Regions from separate parts of the Weizmannia sp. FSL W8-1119 genome, predicted to be linked through region 4. Evidence: riboswitches for the same ligand, from Rfam matches in the RefSeq annotation. Region 4 holds a riboswitch; each other region holds the start of a gene.
What was found. Region 4 has a riboswitch for S-adenosylmethionine ahead of NSQ19_RS03440 (O-acetylhomoserine aminocarboxypropyltransferase/cysteine synthase family protein). Riboswitches for the same ligand answer to the same signal wherever they lie in the genome.
Positions count from the first base shown of each region.

Region 1: another riboswitch for S-adenosylmethionine. It lies ahead of NSQ19_RS13245 (YezD family protein); the one in region 4 lies ahead of NSQ19_RS03440 (O-acetylhomoserine aminocarboxypropyltransferase/cysteine synthase family protein).
Region 2: another riboswitch for S-adenosylmethionine. It lies ahead of NSQ19_RS12090 (5-methyltetrahydropteroyltriglutamate--homocysteine S-methyltransferase); the one in region 4 lies ahead of NSQ19_RS03440 (O-acetylhomoserine aminocarboxypropyltransferase/cysteine synthase family protein).
Region 3: another riboswitch for S-adenosylmethionine. It lies ahead of NSQ19_RS01280 (phosphoadenylyl-sulfate reductase); the one in region 4 lies ahead of NSQ19_RS03440 (O-acetylhomoserine aminocarboxypropyltransferase/cysteine synthase family protein).

Region 1 covers NZ_JBBOZL010000001.1:2,701,768-2,707,673, reverse strand. Annotated here, with positions in the region: gene NSQ19_RS13270 (sulfonate ABC transporter substrate-binding protein) at 1-307, shown strand, start outside; gene ssuD (FMNH2-dependent alkanesulfonate monooxygenase) at 327-1,460, shown strand; partial or broken gene ssuC (aliphatic sulfonate ABC transporter permease SsuC) at 1,474-2,232, shown strand; gene NSQ19_RS13255 (ATP-binding cassette domain-containing protein) at 2,247-2,999, shown strand; gene ssuE (NADPH-dependent FMN reductase) at 3,021-3,560, shown strand; gene NSQ19_RS13245 (YezD family protein) at 3,649-3,828, opposite strand; SAM riboswitch class I at 3,945-4,051, opposite strand; gene NSQ19_RS13240 (bifunctional GNAT family N-acetyltransferase/carbon-nitrogen hydrolase family protein) at 4,196-5,737, shown strand; gene NSQ19_RS13235 (hypothetical protein) at 5,863-5,906, opposite strand, start outside.
Region 2 covers NZ_JBBOZL010000001.1:2,436,015-2,441,920, reverse strand. Annotated here, with positions in the region: gene NSQ19_RS12095 (L-lactate MFS transporter) at 1-890, shown strand, start outside; gene NSQ19_RS12090 (5-methyltetrahydropteroyltriglutamate--homocysteine S-methyltransferase) at 994-2,097, opposite strand; SAM riboswitch class I at 2,235-2,336, opposite strand; gene NSQ19_RS12085 (Bax inhibitor-1/YccA family protein) at 2,488-3,123, shown strand; gene NSQ19_RS12080 (hypothetical protein) at 3,046-3,537, opposite strand; gene NSQ19_RS12075 (hypothetical protein) at 3,803-5,062, shown strand; gene NSQ19_RS12070 (STAS domain-containing protein) at 5,496-5,906, shown strand, end outside.
Region 3 covers NZ_JBBOZL010000001.1:237,998-243,903, reverse strand. Annotated here, with positions in the region: gene NSQ19_RS01295 (NAD(P)-binding protein) at 1-98, opposite strand, end outside; gene NSQ19_RS01290 (sirohydrochlorin chelatase) at 415-1,155, opposite strand; gene cobA (uroporphyrinogen-III C-methyltransferase) at 1,162-1,920, opposite strand; gene NSQ19_RS01280 (phosphoadenylyl-sulfate reductase) at 2,048-2,773, opposite strand; SAM riboswitch class I at 2,865-2,969, opposite strand; gene NSQ19_RS01275 (hypothetical protein) at 3,071-3,250, opposite strand; gene NSQ19_RS01270 (TIGR04104 family putative zinc finger protein) at 3,280-3,585, opposite strand; gene NSQ19_RS01265 (glycosyl hydrolase family 28-related protein) at 3,756-5,159, shown strand.
Region 4 covers NZ_JBBOZL010000001.1:739,681-745,586, forward strand. Annotated here, with positions in the region: gene ftsX (permease-like cell division protein FtsX) at 1-163, shown strand, start outside; gene NSQ19_RS03430 (murein hydrolase activator EnvC family protein) at 308-1,651, shown strand; gene cls (cardiolipin synthase) at 1,880-3,325, shown strand; SAM riboswitch class I at 3,424-3,531, shown strand; gene NSQ19_RS03440 (O-acetylhomoserine aminocarboxypropyltransferase/cysteine synthase family protein) at 3,635-4,933, shown strand; gene NSQ19_RS03445 (homoserine dehydrogenase) at 5,195-5,906, shown strand, end outside.

The DNA.
Region 1 (5,906 bases), 2.0 Mb from region 4:
GGAGTTTTTCCTGGCAGCAAAGCCGTTTGCACAAAACCATGCGGACGTTCTCCAAGTGATTTTTAAACAACTTGAGAAAACAGACCTATGGGTGGAGAAAAATCCAAAGCAGGCGGCTGAATTCCTGGCGCCGCAGATTGGAATGGATAAAAAATCATTGGAACTGGCGCTCAGCCGCAAACAGTTTGGCGTTGAAAAAATCACAGCGCAAACGATTAAGGGCCAGCAGCAAATCGCAAATGAATTTTACAAACTGAAGTTAATTCCGAAACCAATCAAAGTGAAAGAAGCCTTTTTATCCGACTAAATGAAAGGGGAAATGATACATGAAAGTATTCTGGTTTATACCGACGCATGGCGATTCGCGCTACCTAGGGGTAACAACCGGCGGGCGGGCCGTCACTTATCATTATTTAAAGCAAGTGGCACAAGCGGTCGACCAGCTCGGCTACACCGGGGCGCTGCTCCCAACCGGACGATCTTGCGAAGATGCATGGGTGGCGGCCTCGAGCCTGATTCCGGTTACTTCAAAAATGAAGTTCCTCGTTGCGGTCCGGCCTGGGATCATGTCTCCATCGCAGGCAGCGAGAATGGCCGCAACATTTGACCGGTTTTCTGAAGGGCGGCTGCTCATCAATGTTGTCACCGGAGGGGATCCGGTTGAACTGGCGGGGGACGGTCTCCATCTCAGCCACCGCGAACGTTATGAACTGACCGATGAATTTCTGACAATCTGGCGGAACTTGCTCGAAAACAGGGAAGCCGATTTTACAGGCAAATATTTAAACGTAAAAGGGAGCAAACTGCTCTACCCGACGGTGCAGCAGCCTTATCCGCCGCTTTATTTCGGCGGGTCGTCGGAAATCGGGCAGGAAGTGGCGGCAAAACATGTCGATGTCTATTTGACCTGGGGCGAGCCGCCGGAAAAAGTAAAGGAAAAAATCAGCCATGTCAAAAAACTGGCGTCAGCACAAGGAAGGACAGTGCGTTTCGGCATCCGGCTCCATGTCATTGTCAGGGAAACAGAAAAAGCGGCGTGGGATGCTGCCAATGACTTGATCCGGTATGTGGATGATGAACTCATCCAAGCGTCCCAAAAGATTTTCTCACGGTTTGACTCGGTCGGCCAGCAACGGATGACATCCCTGCACAACGGCAGCCGGGACCATCTTGAAATCAGCCCGAACCTTTGGGCCGGCGTCGGGCTCGTGCGCGGCGGGGCGGGAACGGCGCTTGTAGGTAGCCCGGAAATTGTCGCAGAAAGAATGAAGGAATATGCAGAACTTGGCATTGAAACGTTCATTTTATCCGGTTATCCGCATCTTGAAGAAGCGTACCGGACGGCTGAGCTGTTGTTCCCGTACCTGCCGCTTGAGCAGCCTGATGCCCCCGCTTCCAATATCATCAGCCCGTTCGGCGAGATTGTGGCGAATGATGCACTGCCGAAAGTATTAAAGTAAGGAGGCCGCTCTGATGTTGAAAAAACACGTCACGCCTTGGGTGGTGCCGGTTTTCCTGCTGTTTGCCTGGCAGCTTGCAAGTTCGGCCGGCATTTTGCCATCCAATGTGCTCCCAAGCCCTGTTGCCGTTGTAAAAGCGGCTTGGAGCCTCACACAATCCGGGCAGCTTTTCGATTATATCGCCGCCAGCGCAAAACGGGCACTGGTCGGATTTTTGGTTGGCGGCGGAATCGGATTTGGGCTCGGGCTGTTTACCGGGCTGTCCAAAAAAGCGGAGGGCCTGCTCGACAGTACCGTGCAGATGGTCCGGAACGTTCCCCATCTCGCCCTGATTCCGATTGTTATTTTATGGTTCGGGATCGGGGAAGAGGCGAAGCTGTTTCTCGTCGCGCTCGGCACCTTTTTTCCAATCTATTTAAATACGTTTCATGGCATCCGTTCGGTGGACAGAGCGCTGATTGAAATGGGGGGGGTTTACGGGCTGAAAGGGCCGGCGCTTTTTTGGCATATGATCCTGCCGGGGGCGCTTCCTTCCATTTTGGTCGGTGTGCGCTATGCGCTCGGGGTCACATAGGTAACCCTGATTGTGGCCGAAACGATTGCATCCAACTCCGGTATTGGTTATATGGCCATGAACGCCCGCGAGTTCATGCAACTTGACGTTGTCGTTTTGAGCATTGTCTTATATGCCCTTCTTGGAAAACTTTCCGACTGGCTGGCAAAAATCGCGGAACAACGATTGTTAAAGTGGCACCCGTCATATCAAAAATAAAGGAGGAGGAAACGATGACGAATAAGGTGTTTGCTGTGGAAATTGAGGGGCTGGAAAAATCATTCGGCAGCCATCGCGTCCTGCGCCATCTTCATTTGAAAATAAGAAAAGGGGAATTTGTTGCGATTGTCGGAAGGAGCGGATGCGGCAAAAGTACGCTCCTCAGGCTGCTTTCAGGGCTTGAAGCGGCAAGCGGCGGAAAAATTCTTATAAACGGGGCGCCTTTATCCGGCATAAATAGATCGGCGAAAATGATGTTTCAGGACGGCCGCCTGCTCCCGTGGAAAACCGTGCTTCAAAATGTCGGCCTGGGCCTTGCAGGAGACTGGAAGCATGCGGCCCGTGAAATGCTTAGAAAGGTCGGACTGGAAGGGCGTGCGGATGATTGGCCTTCATCCTTATCCGGCGGGCAGAAACAAAGGGTGGCGCTGGCGAGGGCATTAATCCATGAGCCGGACATCCTTCTCCTCGATGAACCGCTTGGGGCGCTTGATGCTTTAACCCGGATTGAAATGCATGCGCTGATCCAGTCTCTTTGGCTCGAAAAACATTTTACAGCCATATTGGTGACGCATGACGTGGAAGAAGCAGTCGCCCTCGCCGATCGGGTAGTGTTAATCGAAGAAGGGGAAATTGCGATGGACTGCCCGGTAAAACTCCCTTATCCGCGGAAAAGGGACCACGCCCTCTTTGCAGCAACGGCCAATCATATTTTAAACCGCATTTTAGGGAGCGGCCACCCGGTTTTGCATGCAATGAAAAATTAAGGAAGAAATGGAGGGATTCATATGGCGGAAAAAATAGTACTGCTGAACGGGAGCCCTTCTGCGTATACGAGATTAAATGGGATCCGTGATTATATCAGGGCCGGGTTAAGGGGGCACGGGTACGAACCGGAGCTCATCAATATCCGGGAACTTCCGGCCGGCGATTTAATGCATGCCCGGCAAAGCCCGCCCATCACCGGGGCATTAGGAAAAGTGGAAGAAGGCGATACGATAATCATTTTGACACCGGTCTATAAAGCGTCTTATTCCGGACTGCTCAAGACGTTTCTGGATCTTTTGCCGCAAAATGGCTTATCCGGCAAACAGGTGCTGCCGCTCGCCATGGGCGGCACATTCGGCCACTTGCTCGCGCTCGATTACGCCTTGAAACCGGTTTTGGCCTCACTCGGGACAACGTGCATCGAAAAAGGGGTGTTTATTCTCGACCAACAAGTGAAAAAGAGGGGTGGTTTTTATGAGCTGGACAGGCAAGCAGCCGACCGCCTGAATGCTGCTTTAAAAACAGCATTTCCGCAAATTTCCATACCGCTGTACTCTTAAACAAATCCGGCATTTGGACGATATCCAAATGCCGGTATTCGTGTAGCACGAACAACGGGAAAAGAGATAACCGGAATGCCGGCGCCCGTCATCCCATCTTTTGCTTGGGAAGTGCCGCTTTTTTCTTTTCCAGTGCAAACCGGACTTTCTCGGTTGTTTCGATCTGTGTGATGTTTCCTTCATGGATCGAAATGACCACTGTTCCAAACTCCAGTTTTTGCAATGATTCCATAATGCGGGCTACTTTCGTTTCATCAATATGAGCCATTTTTCATACCCCCAAAAATAAATTTCGTGTGTGCGTGGTGGTCCGGCCGGCAATGCGGATGATCCAAAAAAGAAAGGCCCCCTTCAAGAAAAGTTAAGAAGAGGGCGAGGCTCCTTAACTTATCTTCCAAGCTTGGCGCTTGCTGGAATTAGCACAGTATTCCCAAAAAGAATCTGTTGCTGAGGTTTCCTCGGGCCAGTCCCTCCCCCTCTCTTGATAAGCTGTATAGAAATAATTTGTTAAAACTATGATAAATAATATTATTCCGATTTGTCAACTTATATTTTCGACATTTCAGCTGCTTTTCGGGCAAAACCGATTCGGATAGGGTATGATAATAGAAAAAGTGTGTTAAGGGTGTGAGATTGTGCCAGAGACAGATGTATCCAAGTTTGAGAAGAAAATCGAGGTGCGGAACATCCGCTTTGAAGACATTGATGATATTATGGCATTGTCGAAAAAATGTTTTCCGGGGATGGAGCCGTGGAAACACGAGCAGCTGGAAAGCCATATCCGGATTTTTCCGGAAGGGCAGTTTTGCGTGGAATACGAAGGGAAAATCGTCGGTTCCTGCTCCAGCTTAATTGTCAATTTCGATGAATACGAAGACCAGCATACATGGGATACGATCACTGCGAACGGCTACATTACCAACCATAATCCGCACGGGCTCAACCTGTACGGCATTGAAGTGATGATCGACCCGGAATACCGGCGCATGAAGTTCGGGCACCGTTTGTATGAGGCACGGAAAGAGCTTTGCCGGAAAATGAACCTTCAAAGCATCATCATTGGCGGCCGGATTCCGAATTACAGCAAATATAAAGACAAAATGACCCCGCGCGAATACGTGGAAGAAGTCGAGATGCACAATATTTATGACCCGGTTCTGTCCTTCCAGCTGCTTGAAGGGTTCCAGATTATGCGGATCAACAGGCAGTATTTGCCGGATGATACAGCATCCGCTTCATTTGCAACGCTTATGGAATGGCATAACGTCGATTATTTGCCGAAGTCCCGCCGTGTCTATCATGCTTCGTTCCCGGTCAGGATTACAGCGATCCAATATATGATGAAAAAAATTGATTCCTTCGATGATTTTGTCAGACAGGTAGAATATTATGTCGATGTGGCCGCGGATTTCGGTTCTGATTTCGCCGTTTTTCCGGAAATTTTCACCACGCAGTTGATGTCCTACCTGGAAGAAAAACGCCCTGACCAGGCAGTGCGCCGGCTTTCCGGGTACACAGACCAATATATTGAACTGTTTACAGAGCTTGCCGTACGCTACAATGTCAACATTATCGGCGGGTCCCATTTTGTGGAAGAAGACGGGGGCATTTACAATGTCGCTTTTTTGTTCCGGCGCGACGGGACGATTGAGAGGCAGACCAAACTCCATATTACGCCAAATGAGCGGAAATGGTGGGGGATCGCGGAAGGAAACGAACTCAATGTATTTGATACGGATTGCGGGAAAATTGCGATTCTGATTTGCTATGATATCGAGTTTCCGGAGCTGGCCCGTGTCGCTGTCGACCACGGTGCGAACATTATTTTTGTCCCGTTTTGCACGGACGACCGCCAGGCCTATTTGCGCGTCCGCTACTGCGCACAGGCGCGGGCCATTGAAAACCAGGTGTACACCTGTATTGCGGGAACAGTCGGCAACCTGACCCACGTGGAAAACATGGATATCCAGTACGCCCAGTCCGGGATCTTTTCTCCCTCCGATTTCGGCTTTGCCCGCGATGGCATTGTCGGAGAATGCGATCCCAATGTCGATACCGTCGTTGTCGGCGATGTCGATCTTGAGAAGCTGCGCCGCAACCGCAACAGCGGCTCCGTCCGGCAACTGGCCGACCGGAGAAGAGATTTGTATCAGATTAAGATCAACACCAGGTCCTGAGCATGACGGACTGGACGCAAGACCGGCCGGGCAGCCGCCAAGTGCCTGAACGGCTGCTTGGAAAACCCGGATACCGTATCAAAAAACCGCTTAGAGGATGGAAGCTCTAAGCGGTTTTTCATGATTCAGGCGATCTTCAGCACGACCATCAGGCTGGTCATCAACACAA
Region 2 (5,906 bases), 1.7 Mb from region 4:
ATATCACGACTTTATCCAATTTAATGAAATGGTTTCCGGATAAAAAAGGCCTCGTTTCAGGCATCTCCGTCGGGGCATACGGGACCGGCAGCCTGGTATTTAAGTTTGTAAACGGTGCCATCCTCAGTTCGTTTGGTGTCACACAGGCTTTTCTTTGCTGGGGAGTGATTGCAATTGCCATGATCACCGGCGGATCTTTCCTCTTGAAAGAAGCAGAAAATACAACCACATCCGGTACTGTGTCCAAACAGCCGGCCGGAAAAGATTTTACCATCAAAGAAATGCTCAAAACGAAACAAGCTTACCTCTTATTCATCGTGTTCTTCACGGCGTGTATGAGCGGTTTATATCTGATCGGCCTTGTTAAAGACATCGGCACGAGGCTTGTCGGGCTGGATGTTGCGACGGCCAGCAATGCAGTGGCGCTGATTGCCGTCTTTAACACCATCGGGCGGCTCGTTCTCGGCGGTTTATCAGACCATGTGGGAAGAATGAAAGTGGTATCAGGGACGCTGCTCGCGACGGCCGTTGCGGTTTCCATTTTGAGCTATGCCCACTTAAATTTCGCCCTGTTCTTTATCTGTGTTGCTGCGATTGCTTTCGGTTTCGGCGGAAATGTCACCGTATTTCCGGCTATTATTTCAGACTTCTTCGGCCTGAAAAATCAAAGCGCCAATTATTCAGTGATTTACCAAGGCTTCGGCATCGGCGCATTATCCGGATCGGTCATCGCTTCCCTTCTCGGGGGCTTTATGCCGACATTCCATGCGATCACGATTCTCTGCCTGGTCTCTTTTGCGATTACGCTTTTCATTAAATCGCCGGCTGAAGAAGCAGCCCACGCACACGGGGTTCGGGGGAATGTCAACCGTGCCCAGCATTCGCATTAAAGCAAGGGCTGTGTGCTTCGATCATGAACAAGCAGACAGGAAAGGGATTCGTGCCTCCATCATGATAAAAAACCCGCTGGCTGCCCCAGCGGGTTTTCCCGGTTTATCCCCAAATTTCCTTTGCGGTATCCACAATATATTTTACTTTGTCCCACTGCTGCTCTTCTGTTAAAAGATTGCCGTGGTGGGTGGAGGAGAAGCCGCACTGGGTGCTGATGCAAAGCTGTTCGAGCGGTACATGCCTGGATGCTTCCCGAATCCGGTTTTTGATCAGCACTTTATCTTCAAGCTCTCCCTTTTTCGATGTGAAAATGCCAAGCACGACTTTCGGCCCGCCTTCCGGAATGTATTTCAACGGTTCAAACCCGCCGGAACGCTCATCGTCGTATTCAAGGAAAAACCCGTCTACTTTTTCATTTGCAAAGATTTTCGGGGCAATTTTATCATACGGGCCTTCAAAAGCCCATTTCGACTGGTAGTTGCCGCGGCACAGATGGGTTGTGATGGTCAGATCATCCGGCTTGCCTTCCAGTACGCTGTTTGCTACATGTAAAGCGAGATCAATCAATCTTTCCCTTTCGAGCTCACTGTCTGCAAACGGCAGTTTCGGTGCACACAGGCCGGCAAGATAAACATCATCCAGCTGCAAGTAGCGGCAGCCGGCATCATAAAAAGCTTTGATCGCATCCCGGTAAGTTTGGATAATATCATTTGCGTATTCTTCAAGATCCGGGTAAATGTCTTCATTGCGGATTCCGGCATTGAAAAACTGATTCGGGCTTGGAATAGTCATTTTCGCAACCGCCCTGTCCCCGGCGATTTCTTTCAGCGCAATAAAATCTTTTATGTGCGGATGGTCCGGGTTAAAGGAGACTTTTCCGGTTACCCGGACGTCATAAGCTTCCGTTTCGATGCCGACAAACCGGTATCCATGGTTCGGCACGTACCCTTTTACCCCGTTTAAATGTTCCATGAAATCCGTATGCCAGAATCTCCGCCGGAATTCTCCGTCCGTTACCGCTTCGAGGCCGGCTTCAATTTGTTTGCCGACCAGGCGGCGGATTTCTTCATTTTCAATTGCACGCAAGTCTTCGGCCGGGATGGTTCCCGCTGCAAATTTTTCCCGCGCTTCGTGCAACCGGGCCGGGCGCAAAAAGCTTCCGACAATGTCTGCCCTGTACGGCGCTTTTGTTAATGTTTTCGTCATCATGATTCCCTCTTTCTGGATATTTTTTAAAACAGCTGCTGTGCGCAGAAAAAAATTGCTTTTAGCTGCATGGGCCCATTAAAAAACCTCTTCTGCAATAAGAAGAGGTTTGGATTGCAAAACTGAACCGTCCGCTCTTCTTATCTTCAAGCAATGCTTTCTGGAATTGGCACAGTTCTTTAAAAAAGACCGCTGCCGAGGCTTCAAGGGGCCAGTCCCTCCACCTCTCTGGATAAGAATTTTAAATATTATTTAGTTTAAATACACTTTAAATGTTCCACCTATTTTTGTCAAGGGCATTCGCAAAATTTTTTAAAATGGGACGGAAAGATTGAAATCAGGGGCGATGTGAAAATATAATAGTAATAAGAAAAACAAAGGAGGGATTTTATGGAGGCCATACAATCAAGGTCTGTATTCCAGAAAGTGCTTGGCGTCTTTGCCGTTTCACTGCTGTTTGCAACGGCGGGTTTATATACGGGGAGATTCATTCCGCCTGCGCTTATGATGCCGCTGATGGTTGCAGAAATTGCAATGGTCATCGCCGCTTTCTGGTTAAGAAGGAAAAAGAGCGTTGGGTATTTGTTCGTTTATGCTTTCACCTTTATTTCCGGTATTACGACATATCCGATTGTAGCTTATTATGCATCCCAGGCCGGTGCTGAGGTCGTCCTGCTCGCTTTTGGTTCCACGTTCGGCATTTTTGCCGTGATGGGTGTTATTGGGGCCGTTACCAAGAGGGATCTTGGCTTTTTAAGCACCGCATTGCTTGTCGCATTGTTGGCGCTGATCTTCATCGGAATATTCAGCATTTTCAGCCCGTTAACCTCAACCGGGATGCTCGCGTACTCCTTCATTGGCGCGATTGTTTTTTCCCTGTATGTTGTTTTTGACTTTAACCAAATGAAGCACCATGGCATTTCCGAGGAAATGGTCCCGCTTTTGGCTTTAAGCCTGTACCTTGATTTTATCAACCTGTTTATTTACATTTTGCAAATTCTCGGCATTTTGGGAAGCGACGATTGAGAAAAAAGAAAACGCCCGCCATTCACCGGCAGGCGTTTTCTTTTTCACATGTTGGATGTCAAACAAAACAATACGGTCTTTTTGCTCCCATTCGGGGATGCGCGCTTCCCATGCTGCCCGGACCATTTGTGCCAAATGCTGCTGCGCATCCGGCCCCATCAGCGATAAAAACAGCGCTTTCCGGTGGAGATGCTCTTTTCCATCGAGCGTCTGGATCGCATTTTCGCCAAATAACGTTTTTTGAATACGTTTCGGCACAGCCCCGTTTCGTTTGAATTTTTCCGGGTCATAAAACATTTTGACTGCTTCCTCGCCGCTGATGCACACCGCTTTTTGCCCGAGCAGACGGGTTTCAAACAAAATTGCATGATAATCGTCCGTCCGGTTTTTAACGTAGAGATGCCCTTCTTTCATCAAATCAATGGTATCATCAATCGTTTATTCATTAGGAATTTGCCCAGCCATTGCTCTGCTCCTTTTTTCATGTGCCCGTTTTTCCCGGCTTTCTGGAAAAAACAGGGCGCATCCTTTTTTATCTTTTTACACTTTTTCATCTTCATTCAAACATTGCACGCAACATAATCGAAGTGTACCCGCAATCCGGGGAATTTATGCCATGTTTCGGTCCGCATGCAAACAGGGTATAAGGAAATAGAAATGCAAAAGGAGAGGGAAACAAATGGCAAAGGAAATCAATGTGGGCATCGGATTTGCAACAGGAAGAAAAAGTTTTAAAAATGTTTTAAAAACGTATATGTATAACTTGAAGGAATCCGAACTGACGGAGAGCGACAGGATCAAGCTGCATTTGTTTGTTGCCTATGATTTGCACTACGAAAATGCAGAGCCTGAAGACTTTGTACATATTGAAACGGAATGCATGGAAGATATTGACCGGGCTTATTTCATCGGGGAGAAGGAGACGCGTAAAGCAACCGAAGAACTCGTATCCCAAATGGGCATGAGCAGAAAAGAAGCAGTCCTTTTGTTCGGCGAAGGATACGCGTCCAAACGCAATATCATCGTTTATGAGGCGTTGAAAAGAGGCATCGATTATCTCATTTTTCTTGATGATGACGAGTATCCGGTTGCCGTGACAAAAAGCAGGAAAACGGCTGTCTGGGGGGGCCAGCAAGTGCTCCGGAAGCATTTGGAACATATCCGGAATGCCGATATTACGAACGGATACCATTGCGGCTACATTTCCCCGATTCCGTTCATTTCTTTCAATGACGCACTGCAAGAAAAAGATTTCCGCACGCTCATTGAGGCCTTGAGCAACGATATTGTCAATTGGGATACGATCAAAACCGTGATGAAAAACGGCGGGGTGACATATGCCGATACAGGTGTGCTTGTAAAGGATGAGGCGGAAGAAGTGCCGGAGATTAACCGGGCAAAATTTATTTCAGGATCGAATTTGACGCTGAATTTAACAGACCCGGACCGTGTGCTGCCGTTTTACAATCCGCCGAATGCACGGGGCGAGGATACTTTCTTAGGCACATGCCTGACAGACCGGACCGTGCTGCGCGTGCCAGCCTATACTTTCCATGACGGATTCGGCGCTTACCAGCATTTGCTGCTCGGGGTGCTGCCGACCAATTTAAGCTATATTAAAGCGGATACGAAACAGGTCGTGGAACGTTTTTACAAAGCATGTGTCGGCTGGATCCGGTACAAGCCGCTTTATGTGTATATCACCGACAGGGAAAACTATGAAGAAAAAATGGCGGAAGTGCGTGCCCGGCTGAAAGAGACGCTTCCGAAAGTTTGCCGCTACTTCGGACGGGATGACTTTATGAATGTACTGAAGGAATTCGAGCAGTACCACCGCAACGTCAGACAGCATTACCGCGATTTTCAGGATACAAAAGCAGCCTGGAGGAAAATGACCGCGCAATTGGTTTCAAGAGAAAAAAGGGAAACAGCCATTTAAGCCGCTTTGGATGGAGCGGCTTTTTGCCGGTTGGAAAGGAAAAACCTGGCCGGATGGGGAAAGCCATAGGGGAGACCCCTTTCGCGAATAGCCGCCCATCCCGCAACGCGGGTGCAAATTGTCCACGGCTGCTTTTTGCACGGCCGGAGACCCGGGTGAAAATAATGGCCCCTTATGCATGATATTGCCGCTCTGTTGCCTACTGCAAAAAGTCATCCTCATGCAAATTGGCGCCTGGTCCTGGGGAGGAATTTAAGTTCATTTATATAGCATCATGTTAATGTATTTGGTGTATGGGGTATAAGAATGGTATTCTTTTAGAGGCGGGGCCATCTTTCCCTGTCCTGGCTGATCTTCGGACAGGCCGCAAAAAACGCGGGCGGCCGCCGCTTCAACAGCCATCCTTTTATCATAATAGATGAGGTGTGGAATAATGAGATCGATTGTAAATGAACAAGAAGAAATTATCACATACCTTAAGAAAAATAGAAACAGCTTCGAACAGAAGTTATTAAATGAGGCCGTAAATGTAAAAGATAAAATTGATGAAATTTTAAGAATAGGGAACATTGATTTGTTGAATAATGCCTTTAAAATTGTGACGTATGTCGTCGAACAGCAGGATGAGGAATTGGTCACTTTTGCCCGCCAGGAAGGGATTGCCTGGGCAACGCATTCTTTGACGCTCGGACTGAAACTGGAGTGGGTGCAGGCGATCCGCCGGACATTATGGGTATTTCTGAGAAAGTACGGGGAAGAAAAAGGGATTGAAGTGGACCAGGACTACTTTTTTAACATGGAGAAAAAAATCAATGACCGTATTGACCAATTTTTAAATCACTTT
Region 3 (5,906 bases), 500 kb from region 4:
TCCTGGAAGAGCCGGAATCTGCGTGCCGCCACTTTTCCGCCGCCGATGACCACAGCCTGCTTCCCGTCTAAATTGACCATAACCGGTACCCAAACCATTCCTGATCTCCTTTCCAGTTTATCCGGTGCAGAAACGCCTCGTGCTTCCTGCCATTTTCGTGAATGTGCCCGTACGCTCCCTTTCCAGCGTTTCCTGGGGAGCCGGAACCGGGCAAGTGCCGGCATGCACAATGGAGCGCCGGACCGCGGGCATCTTTCAGGCTGATCGGGCCCAAAAAAGTGCCGGTACGCACATTGAAACACCGCACCCAGGCATTTTTTAAACTGCATCTCCCCCAAATAAGGGAGGGGTTCACAATAGAAAACGCCGCAGGCTTCCCCCAGGCTTTCCGGGGGCAAAAAAGGTCCCGGAATCTCAAATAAAAGCCTCTGCACCCAACGCTTCCTTTGCCCGGCCGGCCAATGCGTCCGCCATATCCGGGTGACAGCCGAGATACCGTGCCAGCCGGATATCATATCCTTCCCGCTGCAGCATGCCCACTTTCTTTTCCAGCGACCGGACGAGCACGCCGGTGAACCAAAGATATGGGGCCACAACCACCGGGCGCCCGGCCGCGGCCAGCTCCTTCAGCGCCTCATCAAAACGGGGCTCAAGCACCGCCAAATAAGCCGTTTTGATCTGTTCTGCCCCCAGTTGCACGCCCAGCCCGTCCGCAATTTTTGCAAAATCGCACAGTGTTTCCGGATTGCGGCTGCCGCGTCCGACCAGCAGAATCCAGGCACCCGGAGGCATGCCGGTTTCCAAAATATTTTCCGCCAGAATTCCGGTGATCCGGTCCCCGACGCCGAGCGGGCGGCCGTACGTAAACACAATATGCGGATAACGTCGTTTCGCTTCCCGGATCGCACGCGGGATATCCTCATAATAATGCCCGGCACTCAGCAGCAATACCGGCACAACGGCGATACGCCCTGCGCCGCCCCGGACAAGCGCATCAATCCCTGCTGCAATATCCGGTTCCGCAATTTCCAGATAACAAATTTCCTGGAGATCCGCATCCACCTGTGCCATCGCTTGCCGGATTGCCGCTGTTGCTTCCCGGGCGGTTTCGGGCACACGGCTGCCGTGGCTGACATATAAAACACCTTGTTTCATACCCGTTCACCCGGTACAGGCCGGAGCAGCGGAAAGCTGTTCAAACCATTTCAACTCATCGCGCAGTTTTACCACTTCTCCGATGATCAAAAGCGATGGGTTGCGCAACCCGTCCGCCTTTTCACTTAAATTTCCAAGCGTGCCGACCGCGGTTTCCTGTTTTTCCGTCGTGCCCCAGCGGATAAGTGCAGCCGGCATGTCCGGCGATTTGCCGTGCTTTATCAGTTGCGCACAGATGAGCGGCAGATTTTTCACGCCCATATAAATGCAAAGTGTATCAATTCCCGCATATTTGGACCAGTATGCATCAAGATCTTCGCCTTTTTTCGTGACGCCCGCGATAAAAGCAACGGATGTACTGAGCCCGCGGTGGGTGAGCGGAATGCCGGCATAGGCGGGCACGGCGGAACCGGCCGTAATCCCCGGAACGATTTCAAACGGAATATGCTTTTGCACCAGTACTTCCGCCTCCTCCCCGCCTCTGCCGAATATAAACGGATCGCCGCCTTTTAAACGGACAACAGTTTTGCCTTGGTTGGCAAACTTCACAAGCAGGTGGTTGATCGTATCCTGCGACATCGTATGGGCGTCCGGCTTTTTCCCGCAGTAGACGAGTTCCGCATCCGGCCTTGCTTCTTTTAACAGATCCGGATTCACCAGGCGGTCATATAAAATGACATCCGCTTCCCGGATCATGCGCAATCCTTTCACTGTGATCAGTTCCGAATCGCCGGGCCCTGCCCCGACTAAATATACTTTTCTCATTTCTTCACCTGCTTTAAACTTAATCGGATAACTGGTTGGTTTGGTTTATGCGCCCACTTCTCCCGGAGTGGCTGTAGCAGCGGCTTAGAAGGGATGGCCGTTTTTGCCGCAGCACCACCGGGCAGCCTTACTTTTTCTGAACCGTATGCAGCCCGCATTCGGTTTTATGAAAGCCCGCCCATCTTCCTGCTCTTGAGTCGCTGTTTCCAGCAGCACGTGTGCACGGGAAACAGCCGATGCTCGGATATCCCTGGTCATGCAATTCGTTATACGGAAGATGATGGGACTTGATATAGTTCCAAACGTCATCCCATGTCCAATGAATCAGCGGGCAAATTTTAATCGAATGGAACCTTTCATCTTTATTGACAAAATTCGTTTTCGCCCTTGTCGGCGATTGCTCCCGCCGCAAGCCGGATATCCAGGCCGACGCTCCCTGCAGCGTTTCTTCAAGCGGCTTGATTTTCCGGATATAGCAGCATTGGTCCGGATCCCTTTTCCAAAGGGCAGATCCGTATTGCGCCGCCTGTTCATCAAGCGTAAGCGACGGTTTTTTCATTTGGATATTTAAAGCCGGATATTTCTTTTTCACTTTTTCAATCAATTCGTAAGTTTGCGGAAAGTGCAGGTCCGTATCCAAAAATACGATATCCGCATCTTCTCTGACTTTCGAAATGAGATCAATCAGCACCATTCCTTCTGCGCCGAAGCTGCACGCATATACCACTGATTTACCGTACGTGCCATATGCCCACTGCAAAATTTCCAATGCGCCCTTTGTTTCATCTTCCGGCACGAACACTGCAAACGGATCCGACGTAAACTGTTCATATGTGAGCCGCGTTTGCTCCACTCTATTCCCTTCTTTCTTATTCGATTACTAAGGATTAAACGACAAAAATCTTCTTACCCTGAAGTAAGAAGATATCCATTCCCGGGAAATCTTCTTATCTTTCAGGCCACCACCTGCAGGAATTGGCACAGTACCCGTTTTCGGACCTGCTGCCGAGGCTTCACAGGGCCCTTCCCTCCACCTCTCTTGATAAGAAAATAACAACATATAAGCTTAAAGTTTATTGTATACCTTCTTATGCTATTCGTCAACGAAAAATTCTGATAAAGAAAATAAGGCCCATTTTCACGAAAAGTGTTACATGTAGTTTTGGGCCACCTTTTTCTTTCTCATTTGATGAAATGGTTTCCAATCTTTGCTTGCATGTGTTTTTTTCAAATCTTGCTCTGTACCAAATCGGTTCATCAATTCACCTTTAAACTTGCGGCGTACCGGCTCAGCTCCGCGTTTCATCATCACCTGGATTTTTGAAGCCATTTAAAAGGGCGACAACTATTCGTTCCCTTTTACCATAGAGGCCTTTCTTTATGATCAAACGAATAAACATAAGGCATCATAAGAATCAAACAAGCCCAAATAATGATGATTAGTGTTATGAATGCAATTTTTGGAATGCCCAATATCATTAGTCCAAATGAGATGAAAAAGCAAAGCAGGGAAAAATATCCAACTTTATTTCGAAACTTCAAACTTGGATATAACTTGGCTTTACAATTTGGACATTCTATGGTTTGGTCAAACTTCCATAATCTCTTAAAGATATAAATCCACTTAAATGGATGGTTACAATCAGAACATTTTGGCAGGCTCATTGACTTCCACCTTCCTTTTCTTCGATTTTAACATAAAATTCAATCTTTTTTATGCCAACAACAATGATTTAGAAAAGAGTCTTCCTTTTTCAGTGCATTTTCCAACCTGCGGGGGTAAACTACATATATCCAATGACAGAGACTGAATGAAGGCAAAGCGGGGTGAAAAAATGATTCATTTGGATAAGCATCATGACCCCCGGACAAACGGCATGCTGCTGCGCCAGCTTTCACGCAGGGCAGTCCAGCCGGGTACCCTAATCCAGGAAAATGAAGCGCTTTTTCAAAAATACTGCCAGCCGGAATTTCACAAACCGTTTTCCCTTTCACGGCTGCTGCTGAACCGGAGATATCCGGTTGAACCGTATAAAACCCTTGCAGATCAGAACGGCCTTGTCTACCCGGAATGGAAAACGATATTGGATCAAGCATACAGCCGGCTGCTGTCTGTGGCATCCCGTACAGTCAATGTGGCAGATTTCGGGGCTGCCGGCGATGGAAAAACCGACTGCACAGCGGCATTCCAAAAAGCACTGGGAAACGGCCGCGTGAAAGTGATCGTACCGGAAGGCGTTTATCTTGTAAAGGGGCTTAAGCTGCCTTCATGGACATGCCTTTGCGGCAGCGGAAAAGGCGTAACAGTCATCAAACTCCATCCGCATGCGCCGAAAAAAACGCGTCTTATCCAAAACGCCCATTTCCACCGCGGCAATCACCATATATCAGTGGAAGGGCTCACGCTGGACTGGAATGTCGAAAGGCTCGGAAATGAGGAAAGAACGGCAGCAGGAAATAACCGTTCAAGCTGTCTGACTTTTGCGCACGTCACGTTCGGCTGGGTGAAAAATGTGGAGGCGGCGGGGGCCGGCCTGCATGGTTTTGATGTATCGTCTGCCCGGTATCATTATTTGGGCGACGGCTTTCTCGCCCCGGGAAGGAGCCGCTATATCTGGCTGGACGGGCTTACGGCAAGCGGATTCGGTGATGACGGCATTACCACCCACCATAGCGACTATTGCTTTATTTCAAATTCTTTCTGTTACAACCCGAGTGGAAAGGCCCACAAAAAAGGGTTTTCCAACTCCAATGGCATTGAGATTGATGACGGGTCGCGCCATGTCTGGCTTTACAATAATGCTTCAAGCGGCTGTTTCGGAGGTGTCGAAATCAAAGCCCACCACAATGCTTCGGCTGCTTCTCATGTCCACCTTTACGGCCATCTTTCTGTCCGCGACAACCGTTCTTTCAATTTCCGGCATATCGGTCACCATAAAGGTAAGGATAGCGATTCGAAAAGCGCGGACCATATTGTGGCGGCCAATCTTGTTTCCATCGCGCCGGTGTTTACGGATTTATATGAAGGTTCAACGCCGCGCAGCCTCGTTGTTTCCGCTTACCGGAACGTTGTCATTAACGGGCTGACAGCACTTGGCGACCCGGATTACGATTTCAAGGGAAATCCTGTTGTCGCCATCCAGTACCGTGCAAAAAATGTTATCTTGAAAAATGTAGAAATCAGCGGGTTTCAAAATGCGAAACGGATCAAGGGCAAAGACAAATGCGTACTGTTGTAATGCTTGGATTGTTCATAAATAAAGAGAGAATCTAAGCAAGACTTGCAGGGTGAATCGGATAATAGCTTCTTATCCGATTCACCCTGCAAGTCCAGCCTTCATGTTTGCCACCAATAGAAGCGATATTTGCAAAAAAGGGGGGTAAAATGACTTTCGAATTCAAAGTTTTTTCTACATCTTTTTAAAACCCTTGCATTTAAAGTTCGGCAAAATCCTTGGGATCCTTGCCAATTCCGATTATTTTGCTGATTCAGCAAGCCCTGGATTCTTCCTTTTCATCATCGTTTGAAGATCATTTCCCGGGGAAACTTGGTGTCTTTTGTCATGAATGCGGGCGCGGAAAGACATTTCTATACAAAGTTTTTGCCGACTTTGTGCTCCTTCTCGAGTAAAAGACATTTTGTCTTCCTTGATGCCAATGCCCGGAAATTTGTTGTGACATGTCTTTCATAGCACTCGTGCCAGTAATATTATCGCAATTTTTCTCTCATTAAGTTGCGAATACTTTTCCCGACCAATTGTGTTATTTTCCTTTCACCATAAAGGACGCTTTCCCGGGAAATTTGTTGCCTTTTGTCTTTTTAAAGACCTCTAAAAAACATTGGGACCATCGTACGGATCCTTTTTTGTCTTTTTGAACGTTTTAAAAAGACATTTGGACTCAGTCCCACCCCCGTTTTGTCTTTTTGAAGGCTTCTAAAGGACACTTGGACCACTACCCAGATCCTTTTTGTCTTTTTGAGCATC
Region 4 (5,906 bases):
CTCCGTTTACAAAATCGTGGAGCCGAAGCTTCAAAACAATATTATCCATATGCTTGATATCAGTCCGTTCATTTACGGCATAGACGGCCTGCTGCTCGTGCTTGGCGTCTGCATCGGAATCTGGGGCAGTTCGATGTCGATCCGCCGTTATTTGAAAGTGTAACGGGAACGGCAGGGGTGTATTCCGGTCGCGTCCGCCTGATTTTTATGCTATACCCTTTTCCGTTCGTTTTAAAACATAGGAAAAACGGGGCGTTGCGTCCCCGGATACATAAAACAAAACCATATTGCTCTGAGGGGGAAAAAGATGAAGAAGCGTTCCGTTCTGCCTGCTGCCGTTGTATGCACGCTCAGCTTGGGCGGCCTGTTCGGCTACCAGTCCAATGCGAGTGCGGCAGGAGATTTGCAGCAGAAAAAAAGCGAGATTGAGAGTAAACTTTCCAATGTCCAATCCGAAATGGACAAAAAAGACAACCAGATTTCCAACATTCAAGAAAAGCAGGCTTCTCTCGGCAGCCAGCTTGAGGCGATTGAGTCTAAAATTCAATCGGCGAACAAAAAAATCAGCGAGCAGGAACAGAATATCAGCACAACGAAAAGCCAAATTGCTGATCTGAAGAAAAATATCGCCGAAATCAAAAAGCGGATTGAAGACCGAAACGCCATTTTAGAAGACCGCGCCCGCGCAATGCAGAAAAACGGCGGCGGTTCGGTTAATTATTTGGATGTTTTTTTGGAAGCGAAAAGCGTCGGTGATTTTATTGACCGCTTTTCGGCAATGAAGACATTGGTTGAAGCAGACCGGCAAATTTTGGAAGAACAGAAAAAAGATGAACAGGATTTAAAAGACAAACAGGCATCAGTAGAGAAGAAACTGTCCGATTTGGAATCGATGCTGTCTGATTTACAATCATTAAAAGACAGTCTGAAACAGGATGAGAGCGAGAAATCGGCGTTAATCAAACAGCTGGACAAACAAAAAGATAGCCTCAAAGAAGAGAAAATGTCGCTGAGTGAACAAAAGAGCATCCTGGCTGACCAGAAAGCTTCCATTGAAAAAGCGATTGCGTTTGCGAAAAAGCAGGCTGAAGCAAGAAAAGAGGTGGCGGCAAAAGCAGATGCAGCAGCAAAGGCTCAAACGAATACGAATGCAGGATCAACAGGTTCGAAAGCAGGAACAACCAGCGCTGCATCATCGGCCAGCCCAAGTTCTGGGAGCCATTCCGGCGGGCCGCTTCCGGAAGTCTCTTCCGGGGCCTTTACACGTCCGGCATCCGGATATATTTCATCCGGATTCGGCGAGCGCTCCGGCGGGTTCCATCCGGGCGTTGACATTGCCAACAGCATCGGGACACCGGTTGTCGCTGCAGCCGACGGTGTCGTGTTCAGGGCGTACCGCTCTTCTTCATACGGAAATTGCGTCATGATCACCCACTATATTAACGGGAAGTTGTACACGACCGTTTATGCCCACTTGAGCTCGTACAGCGTCAGCACCGGGCAGCACGTCAGCAAAGGGCAGCAGATCGGCGCAATGGGAAATACCGGGGAATCAACAGGGCCCCATCTTCACTTTGAAATTTATAACGGACGCTGGACACCGCCGCCACATGCCGGTGCCCAAAACCCGAGAAACTACGTTAACTTTTAATAAAGGCGTGAAAAAGAACCGTATCTATTGGTGCGGTTCTTTTTGCATGCAATGGCAGGGAAAGTGCTGTATGATAGGTAAGACGCAAATATTATGGTATGATACAATTGTTATTTTTGCTGCGCAAACATATCCTATATCAATTTCAAAACACTTCACCGTGTTCCCGGATACCGGCCGGGAACAAACCTACAACAGGAACAAAGGGTGTACGAAAAGGAGAACGCAATGATTGTAACGGTACTACTGGTTATCTTGTTTCTTTTGAATTTTATTCTGGCAGGAACCATTATTTTCCTAGAACGGCGGGATGTCGGCGCAACCTGGGCCTGGCTTTTGGTGCTGCTATTCCTGCCGATTGCCGGCTTTATCCTGTATTTGATATTCGGGCAAAATTTAAGCCGCCGGAAAATTTTTGACTGGAAGGTACAGGAGAAGATCGGCATTAAGGAAATTTCCCAGCAGCAGATTGAACTGCTGCGCGAAAACCGGTTTCCGTTTCATGATGAGCGGACAGCCCAGTATAAGGATCTCGTTTATATGCTGCTGATGAATGACGGGTCGATCCTTTCCCAGGACAATCACGTCGATATTTTCACAGACGGCAGAAAAAAATTCCAGGCTTTATTTGAAGACATCCGGAATGCAAAAGACAGTATTCATCTTGTATATTATATTTTCCGGAATGACCGTCTCGGCCATGAATTGATTGAACTGCTGTCCCAAAAAGCAAGAGAAGGCGTAAAGGTGCGGCTGCTTTATGATGATATGGGATCGCGGATGCTGTTCCGCCGCAAATTTTTCCGGCCGCTGATTGAAGCCGGAGGGGAAGTGGCGTCCTTTTTTCCAGCCCGTATCCCGCTCATTAATTTGCGCGTCAACTTCAGAAACCATCGGAAATTGGCGATTATCGACGGACGGGTCGGTTATATCGGCGGTTTTAACGTCGGCGATGAGTATCTTGGCCTGAATAAAAAATTTGGTTATTGGCGGGACACGCATTTACGGATTTCCGGGAGCGCTGTTTATGCCATGCAGACCCGCTTTATTTTAGACTGGAATCAGGCATCGCCGCATGATGTGAAAAATGAAGAACGTTATTTCCCGGTCATCCCGCCGCAGGGGGAAACCGATATCCAGATTGTCTCAAGCGGCCCCGATTCCGAATGGGAGCAGATTAAAAACAGCTACATTAAGATGATTAATTCCGCCAAAAAATATATTTATTTGCAAACACCGTATTTCATTCCGGATGACAGCCTCCTGAACGCGCTGACGCTTGCCGCTTTATCCGGAGTGGATGTCCGGATTATGATTCCAAATAAACCGGACCATATGTTTGTCTACTGGGCGACGCTTTCCAACATCGGCCAGCTGTTAAAAACGGGCGTCAAAGTGTACATTTATCAAAATGGGTTCATCCACGCGAAAATGATTGTCGTAGACGGGAAAATTGCTTCCGTCGGCACGGCCAATATTGATGTGCGCAGTTTCCGCCTCAATTTTGAAGTGAACGCCGTGCTGTACGACCGCGAGCTTTCCGGCACACTTGCCGGCATTTTCCGGGACGACATGGCCAAATCAACCGAATTAACGCTCCATGTTTACCAGAACCGGCCGCTTTATGTACGGTTTAAAGAGTCCATTTCCCGGCTGTTGTCGCCAATTTTGTAGAAGAAAAAGAAAATTTTTCAAAAAAAGGTTGACGGTTTGCCATTGGTCTTCTATAATCTTAAACAATAAGTCATTCAAAATTGAATTATGAAAAGAAACTCTTATCTAGAGCGGCGGAGGGACTAGGCCCTGCGAAGCCCGGCAACCTTCAGGCATTTGCCTGAAAAGGTGCTAATTCCTACAGACATGCGTCTGAAAGATAAGGGAGGAACTTACATACATTGTAACCCTCTTCCCTTACGAAGAGGGTTTTTCATTTCCTCTTCCATCTTTCGCAGGAAAATTTTAAAAAACCAGGAGGATTTAAAAATGACACAATCATCATTACAACCGGAAACTTTATTGCTGCACGGGGGCCAGGAACCGGACCCGGCGACAGGCTCGCGCGCCGTGCCGGTATACCGGACGACTTCTTACGTTTTTCCGGATACAGAACATGCAGAGGGCGTCTTCAATTTATCAAAAGAAGGTTTCATTTATTCCCGCCTTGGCAATCCGACTGTGGATGTGTTTGAAAAACGCGTTGCCGCACTGGAAGGCGGAACGGCGGCTGTCGGTTTATCATCCGGCGCGGCGGCCATTGCCTTCTCCATTTTGAATATTGTGCGTGCGGGCGACGACATCGTATCCGCCAGCAATCTTTACGGCGGCACATATAATTTGTTTGCCGTGACATTGCCGAAATACGGCATTAACGTCAAGTTTGTGGACGGGTCTGACCCTGAAGCGTTCCGCCAGGCGATCACCCCGAAAACGAAAGCATTGTATGCGGAAATTATCGGCAACCCAAGCCTGCAGGTGCTCGACGTGGAAAAAGTGGCGGAAGTTGCCCATGAAAACGGCATTCCTTTGATTGTCGACAACACGTTTGCTTCTCCGTATGGCTCGAATCCGATCAAATGGGGAGCGGACGTGGTTGTCCATTCGGCGACAAAATGGATCGGCGGGCACGGAACGGCGATCGGCGGTGTTGCCGTTGACGGCGGGCATTTTGACTGGAACACAGAGAAATTTCCGGACTTCAGCGAACCGGATCCGAGCTACCACGGCTTGCGCTACGGCGTCGACACGGCACAGGCTGCGTTCGCCACAAAACTTCGCGTTCAGCTTTTGCGCGACTTCGGGCCGGCTTTAAGCCCGGACAACGCCTTTTTATTCCTGCAAGGGCTTGAAACGCTGCATCTGCGCGTGGAAAGGCATAACGAAAATGCGTTGAAAGTCGCGGAATTTCTGAAAAGCCATCCGGATGTTGCATGGGTCAATTATCCGGGACTTGAAGACCATCCGTCCCATGAGCTGGCGCAAAAATATTTGAACGGCGGCTACGGCTCCATTGTTAACTTCGGTGTGAAAGGCGGCCGGGAAACAGGAAGGCGCGTGATCGACAATATCAAGCTGTGGTCGCATGTAGCGAATGTCGGCGATGCGAAATCGCTGATCATCCACCCGGCAACGACCACGCATTCGCAGCTGAGCGATGAAGAACTGGAAAAGTCAGGGGTCACGGGTGATTTGATCCGCCTGTCTGTCGGGCTTGAAGCCGTCGAAGATTTGACAGCCGACCTCGATCAAGCCATTACAAAAGCGACGGCTGTTACAGCCCGGTAAAAGCAGGTAACGGGCCAGGCAGGTTCGTGCGAAGGCCGCCACGGCGGAATGCCAACAGGCGATCCAGAAAACTTGCACGGGATCCGTTCCGGGCTGATCCCACTATACAATTTTGTCGGCACGGACGGCCTGCACACCTGTTCCGGATCGGGAGCTTATGGGTGCCGGCTGCACCGGAGACCGCCGGGCCGCTTGATGTTTTAAATGAACAAAACGCTTCAGAGGCGAATAGCGCTATATTGCAGGGAGGTTTTTGGATAAATGAGGGTGATTAAAGCAGCGCTGCTCGGCTTCGGGACGGTCGGCCAGGGCGTGTATGAAGCCGTCCGGACCCACCGGGAGCAGCTGAAAGAAAAGCTGCATGCCGAGGTAGAGATTGCAGCGGTTCTGATCAAAAACCCCCGTAAAAAGCGGAACATTGACAGTTCTGTGCTCGTCACGACGGACTTCCGGGAAATTCTTGCCATTCCCGGCCTTGAAGTCGTGTTTGAAGCGATTGTCGGGGAAGAACCAGGCTTTTCTTACTGTTTACAAGCAATTGAAAAAGGCTGCCACGTCATTACTGCCAATAAAGTCATGTTTGCAAGATATGGGAATGTGCTGCTTGAAAAAGCGAAAGAAAAAGGCGTGTTTGTCGGTTATGAAGCGACAACCGCAGGCGGCATCCCTGTGATTCGGACGATTTCCCAGCAGCTTCAGGTCAATGACATCCAGCGTGTGCAGGCGATTTTAAACGGCACATCCAATTTTATTTTATCGGAAATGCGCGAAAAACATCTTCCGTTTGAAGAAGCGTTGGAAATCGCCAGGCAGCACGGCTATGCAGAAGCTGACCCGGGCAATGATGTGGAAGGGCAGGACGCTTTTTGCAAGCTGATGATCTTAAGCCGGCTCGTATTCGGAACCCAGCCGGACTGGGAGAAAGTAGAAGTTGAAGGTATAGGCGGGCTCTCGCTTGCGGATATTGAAAAAG